DNA from 2 places in the Dendronalium sp. ChiSLP03b genome. Region 1 is predicted to be linked to the other one. Evidence: riboswitches for the same ligand, from Rfam matches in the RefSeq annotation. Region 1 holds a riboswitch; the other holds the start of a gene.
What was found. A riboswitch is a leader RNA that binds a small molecule or an ion and turns the genes downstream of it on or off. The one in region 1 is predicted to bind cobalamin.
Positions count from the first base shown of each region.

Region 2: it holds a riboswitch for cobalamin, as region 1 does, so the genes downstream of both, cobG (precorrin-3B synthase) here and RMY31_RS32060 (DUF1636 domain-containing protein) in region 1, are expected to answer to the same signal.

Region 1 covers NZ_JAVRBR020000140.1:78,111-81,530, forward strand. The annotation lists gene RMY31_RS32050 (folate/biopterin family MFS transporter) at 1-407, opposite strand, end outside; gene RMY31_RS32055 (cobalt-precorrin-6A reductase) at 582-1,319, opposite strand; gene RMY31_RS32060 (DUF1636 domain-containing protein) at 1,392-1,826, opposite strand; cobalamin riboswitch at 1,848-2,027, opposite strand; gene RMY31_RS32065 (GUN4 domain-containing protein) at 2,139-2,381, shown strand; gene RMY31_RS32070 (DMT family transporter) at 2,588-3,420, shown strand, end outside.
Region 2 covers NZ_JAVRBR020000143.1:100,891-104,310, reverse strand. The annotation lists gene cobG (precorrin-3B synthase) at 1-1,474, opposite strand, end outside; cobalamin riboswitch at 1,448-1,590, opposite strand; gene RMY31_RS33065 (alkaline phosphatase D family protein) at 2,023-3,420, shown strand, end outside.

The DNA of each region.
Region 1 (3,420 bases):
ACGGCAACAGATAAAGAACCAAGAGCGATCGCTACCGTAGCCGCCCAGCTTGTGTGAACTATTGTTGCCAAACTCACCCAAGAAATAGCTCCCAGTATTCCAGATAGTACCAAGTATGGACGACGACGGTAGCCGAATATGGGTAAGCCATCGGAGATAAAGCCAAACACCGGCTTGATAATCCAAGGGAGGGCGACAACTCCAAATAGTGCTGATACCTGAGCTGGACTTAGTAGGAGCTCGTCTTTGAGGAAAAAGGTGACGGCTAAACGCGCCAACCCTAAAATTCCTTGGACAAAGTAGACGGTAAGAATGGCGATTAACTCGGTACTGGGTTGATGACCGAAGAAAATTTTTGCTTTTACTGAGTCTCTTACTTTGGACAAGCCAGAGGAGTCAATCAGCATTTGATAAATATTCTTTAAGTTTTATCTACTTATCTATCATATCGATTTCTAGCGACCAAAGTTGTAGAGAGAGTTAGGAATTGGGAGTACAGACGCGATTAATCGTGTCTGTACAAGAGTTAGGAATTGGGAGTTATTATTTTCCCCATACCTCTCTGCCTTTTCACACTAGCTTTACAACTTGTCACAAAGCCATGCTAAAGCACCATCAACATCCGCGACTTGTTCCCCTGCTGGTATAGCTGGACGATTTACCATCACAACCTTGAGTCCCAGTTCCCGCGCTGCAATAATTTTGGCGTAGGTTGCATCACCACCACTGTTTTTACTGACGATGGTATCGATATCGTAGTGAGTGAGGATTTCTCTTTCGTTTTGCAGGGCAAAAGGCCCGCGATCGCACAGCACTATTCCTGGTGGCACCACAGCATCAGCAGTAGGAGGATCGATCGTCCGCATGAGAAACCAAATTTCCTTCAAATAAGCGAAGGCGGCTAGTTCTTGTCTGCCAACGGTTAAAAATACCCGCTGCGCCTGATTTTTGAGGGCAAAGGCAGCAGCGTTAATATTGTCAACTTCAATCCAGCGATCGCCACTCACCTTCTGCCACACAGGGCGAATCATCATTAGACGTGGTATATCCACTTCGGTTGCAGCGACCGCCGCATTGAAGGAAATTTGAGCAGCAAAGGGATGGGTAGCATCAATGAGCAAGTCGATATGCATCTGACGCAGATAGTCAGCCAATCCAGTAGCACCGCCGAAGCCTCCAATGCGGACATTGCCAATTGGGGTTGATGGTTCGCGAGTGCGACCGGCTAGGGATGCGATCGCTTCAATTCCTGGGATAGTCGCAACTCTAGCAACTAATTCGGCAGCATCTCCGGTTCCACCCAAAATCAAAACGCGCATCATAGCTTTCTCTGCGTTTTCTGCCATTGGAGAAACTTTCTATACCCAGGATAAAAGCTGAAATTCAATATTTCATCCTTCCACCTTCGTGCTTCTTACTAACGGTGGAATCTTTGCCAAAATCCCCTTTTTCAGCGGTTCCGGTCGCTCTAACCAAGGTAGTAGACCATCAGACTTGGCATAGTATTGACTAGCACATTCCAGAACAGCAGATGCACTTCCATCAGTGGCTAAATCACCAAACAGATATGTTAACTTGCCTTGAGCAGCAAAGGCGACGACACAAGAACGATTACAAGCACTCATGCATTCCACTTCTTGGATAGGGAATTCCTTTCGTAAATTCCAATTTTGTGCAAGCTGCTGGAGATGCTGTAGAAGTTTTTGACCCCCACTCTCACCTTGACGTTTTCCGTCTTGCCAAACACTGGCACAGGTTGTACATACAAATAAGGTGTGAGGGATACCAGAGGGGTTAGTACTAGAAATATTTGCAGTGGTAGTCATCTGTACCTCGCAGATGTGTAGGACTGATAAGTATACTTCGGCGGGCATCCTGACTTAAAAAGTTAAAAAGAAAAAGTGAATTTTAGTCTTTTGCCTTTTGCCTTTCCTTCACAGTTGCGGGACAGTGCCGGATTTACACCGAACTTTCCCCGTTACCTCTGGTGGCTGACACCCACCAGAACCGAATTGCCCATCCATCATACCACCAGTGTCCACAATGGAAACAACCCATGATACACGCTTGCAACGTCAGGGACTTCCAAAAAATAAATTATTCTAGAAAAAACAAAGGTTGCTGCTACCGAAACTTGTATCGATTTTGGCAATCGCGTCGGATGGCGGTTAAAAGACTCTTGGGTTGATTATAGTAACCTCATCTGGGATGATGGCGCACCTATAGGACATTTACCTTTTTTTGGTTTTTTTGAGCAGGTTTGGCGAGTCAAAGTATTAGGCGTTTGGGAATGGCATAGTGCGATCGCTACAGCTTCTTGGTGGCAATTATGCGTAGGTCTTTTTTCTCGCCTAGAAACTTGTCAAATTGGGGACTGGTGACTGGGGACTGGGGATAAGGGAGATGATGGAGACAAGGGAGAAATAATAACTACTTCTTCCTCCTGCCTTCTGCCTTCTGCTCCCCCTTCTCTCTTACCCCGTTTCCTCCTTAAGACTGAGTATTCTTTCCTTTACAAAAAGACACAATTCGGTAGAATTAGTTAAAGCAATCTCTGCCCTTGTTGAACAAAGGCATCAGCAAATCCATGCAGCTGAAACTCAGTTCTATTCGATTTCCCTTCGCCCCCTTACTGCTAATCGCTCCCTTTTTCCTGTGGGGTACAGCGATGGTGGCAATGAAAGGAGTGATACCTCACACCACACCACTTTTCATGGCAGGTGTGCGTTTGCTGCCAGCTGGGATATTAATTCTGATCGCAGCAGCACTCATGGGTAGACCCCAACCCAAAGGTTGGGCAGCATGGTTGTGGATTGCCTTATTTGCCTTGGTAGATGGCACGCTGTTTCAAGGCTTTTTGGCAGAGGGGTTAGTCAGAACTAGTGCAGGGTTAGGGTCTGTGATGATTGACTCGCAACCCTTGGCTGTTGCTTTGCTGTCGTTGTGGCTATTCCAGGAACACATTGGTTTTTGGGGATGGCTGGGGCTAGGATTGGGAGTCACGGGCATTAGTTTAATCGGTTTGCCGGATGAGTGGATTTTCCATTTTTTTGACTCAGGCGTAAATGCCACAATTGGCAATTGGCAAAGTCTTTTTGCCAGTGGCGAGTGGTTAATGCTGTTAGCAGCAATGTCGATGGCAGTGGGAACAGTGTTAATTCGGTTTGTGACCCGCCATGCCGATCCGGTGACAGCTACGGGATGGCACATGATTTTGGGTGGATTGCCTTTATGGGGAATTTCATCAGCTGTGGAATCCCAGCAGTGGCAGAATCTTTTAGGTTCTGATTGGGTGGCTTTGAGTTATGCGACAGTATTTGGCAGTGCGATCGCTTATGGGTTATTTTTCTACTTTGCCTCTAGTGGCAATCTGACTAGTCTCAGTTCTCTCACCTTCCTTACTCCAGTTTTTGCTTTGCT
Region 2 (3,420 bases), on a different contig from region 1:
ACAGTGCAGGCAGTTCGGCAAAGCTGACATATCTGTAGAGTTCGCGACCAAATTTATGGTTACTGTCACCATCACCAACATAAACCTGATAGCCCTCCACAGTTCCATTTTCTGTTTCCAGACTGACACCGAGCAGGGCAATATCACTTTTGCTATGCTGGGCGCAAGATTTGTCACAACCGCTGAAGTGGATATTAACAGGGCAATCTAAATTGACACGAGTTTCAAGATACTGTGCTAAAGCCAATGCATGACTCTTGGTATCCGTAGCAGCAGCAGCACAACCCCGCTTACCGGAACAGGCAACTAATGCACTCTTGATGTTGCTGTCTGAAGAATCTAATCCTAAGAATGCAAGTTTCCTCTGGACATCATTAACCCATTGCTGGGGAATATTAGTTAAAAGCAAATTCTGCCAAGGAGTTAACCTGATGCCGCTACCGTAGCTTTCTGCCAAATCAGCTAAACCCTGCAATTGCTTACTCTCCAAGCGTCCAAGGGGCAACACGATACCTATATAAAATAAACCTAACTGACGCTGGGGATGAATACCGATGTGTTGATACTCGGTATCCGATCTCACCTCTAATCCCTCACCTGCCAAGATAGGCAAAAATTCCTCCTTCCCTCGTAGGGAAGGGGGTTGGGGGGTTAGGTTTTCTCTTATTTCACTGCGGAAAAAAGGAAAAGGCAGCCTTGCCTCTACTTCCTGAAGATAACTTTCACAACCCAAACAATTTAGTAACTCTCTCAAACGCGGTTTACGCCTACTAGTAGTATCAATATGATTTAGATAGAGATTCGCCAAAGCTGCCAAAACTGGCAAACATTCCTCTGGTGCTAAGAAAATTCCCATATCGCTGGGTGGTTCGCCCTTCGTACCGACACTGAGATAGAGGCGGAAGTAAACTTTAGCGTTAACTAAGACAGCAGCAAAGGTGATATCATTCAGGCGATCGCACACTGATACTAATCCACCACCATCAAAGCAAACGCTAAATTTTGCAGGCAGTCCTGACAGGGTAGGATGTGTGGCGATGTAATTATCCCAACTTTCGACAAAGGGACGGGTATCGATTAATTCTTGAGGATCTATCCCAGCAGTAGGGCTGGTCATAATATTGCGGATGTGGTCTACATCTGAAGTACGAGAACCCAAGCCTATATCTTGGAGGTGCTTCAGGACGGCAGGATTTATCTGGGTACGAATTTCGCGGACTTGTAGGTTGGCTCGATTAGTCACATCGATATAGCTACCACCATACTGTTCAGCGATATCTGCGATCGCACGGCATTGTGTACTATTAAGCATCCCGCCTGGTATTCTGATGCGAGACAATATACCATCTTGAGCAGGTGTGACGTAAAACAAACCAGGACAGGCGTTACCAGACAGCAAAACTGAAACTCCTTCTCCGTGCAACGCAGAGAGTAGATAATAAGTGTGTCTTGAAGACACTGCTGGAGTTGGCATTCTGACTTGGAAAGTCAAAAGTTAATCTGATTTTTTACCTTTTGGCTTTTCCTTACAGCTGCGGCACAGTCCCGGAATTTCACCGGAGTTTCCCGACTCCAAGCTTTAGTAATGTAGCATAAGAAGGCAACTAAGTATGTCAGCGTGAAATATTTATCATCAAAAAAAGCAGAAGGCAGGAGGCAGAGGGCAGGAGGAAAGAGGGTTTTAAGATTTAGCGCTAACTTGTTGACAACCTGTCTTGGACGGTTTACTGGCAAATTTCTGTAAAATCCAAGTTGTGTTGGAATAGCATTAAAGGTGTGACCTCAAATTTAAATTAAGTAGAAAAGCGCAAATCAACAGAACTAAGTAATGAAAAGTAAAGTTAACTAAAACCCTCTTAACTTCTGCCTTCTGCCTTGCCTTAATAATAAAGATTCATGCCGACCTGCTGAGTATAATCTTTTATTAATTTTTTGATAACTCAAGCTTTACTTATTGCCATTGGGAAATATGGTAAACACCTATTCTGTAATATTTTTTGTTTGAGCTTATCATAAATAAGTATGGAATCCAATTCACCATTGAAGCTAAACCGTCGTCAGTTTTTGCTACGTTCAGCTATCACAACAGGTGGAATTATTTCCACAAATCTTATATCCAAATCACAAGTTTTTGCCCAAGCACCTGCAATTATCACCTCCGATAAAATGCGTCCTGGCATACCTTATGGCGTAGCCTGTGGAGACATTACCAACGATAATGTTATCATTTGGAGTCGCAGCGATCGCCCTGCCAAAATGTTAGTAGAATATTCTACCAATGAATCTTTTCGCAATGTGCAGCGTGTTTTCGGATCAAATGCTTTAGAAAATAGCGACTTTACAGCCAGACTTAATCTTAAGAATTTACCACCAAATCAAAAAATATTTTATCGGGTAATTTTTCAAGATTTAGATTATAAAAATATCTATAGCGCTCCTGTAAAAGGTACTTTCCGAACTCCTCCTATATCTGGGCAAGATATATTCTTTGTTTGGGGTGGAGACACTGCCGGTCAAGGATGGGGTATTAATCCCGATTTCGGTGGCATGAAAATTTACGAAACCATGCGCCAACTTCATCCCGACTTTTTCATCCATTCTGGCGACAATATTTATGCTGATGGCCCCATTCAATCACAAGTAACTCTGGACGACGGCACTATTTGGAAAAATATTACTACACCAGAGAAATCGAAAGTAGCAGAAACTCTCAAAGAATTTCGTGGTAACTACATCTACAATTTGCTGGATGAAAATGTCAAACGTTTTAATGCTGAAGTTCCCATATTGGCACAGTGGGACGACCACGAAACAAGAAATAACTGGTATCCTGGACAAATTATCCAGAATGATGACCGCTATACAGTCAAGGATGTTAACTTGCTGGCAGAAAGGGCAAGGCAAGCGTTTTTAGAATATGTGCCTATTAGTTATACAACCAATAATCCAGATAAGACCAGAATTTATCGCTCCTTTGCGTATGGTTCATTATTAGATATTTTCATGCTTGATGAGCGCACCTATCGCGGGCCAAACACCCCCAATAATCAGCCTGTACCAAGCAAAGAAACGGAATTTTTGAGCAGAAAACAAGTGCAATGGCTGAAAAGACAACTGCTGTCATCGAAAGCGACATGGAAAGTAATTGCCAGTGATATGCCCTTGGGACTGATAGTTCCAGATGGCAGCACTAACTTTGAAGCTTGGGCTAATAAAGACGGCCCGGCTTTAGGAAGAGAATTAGAACTTACAGATTTACTCAGATTTATCAAAAACAAGAATATCCAGAATGTTGTTTGGTTGACTGCTGATGTACATTACGCAGCAGCCCACTATTACGATCCTGCTAAAGCGCAGTTTACCGATTTCAAGCCTTTCTGGGAGTTTGTTGCCGGGCCTCTCAACTCTGGCACGTTTGGG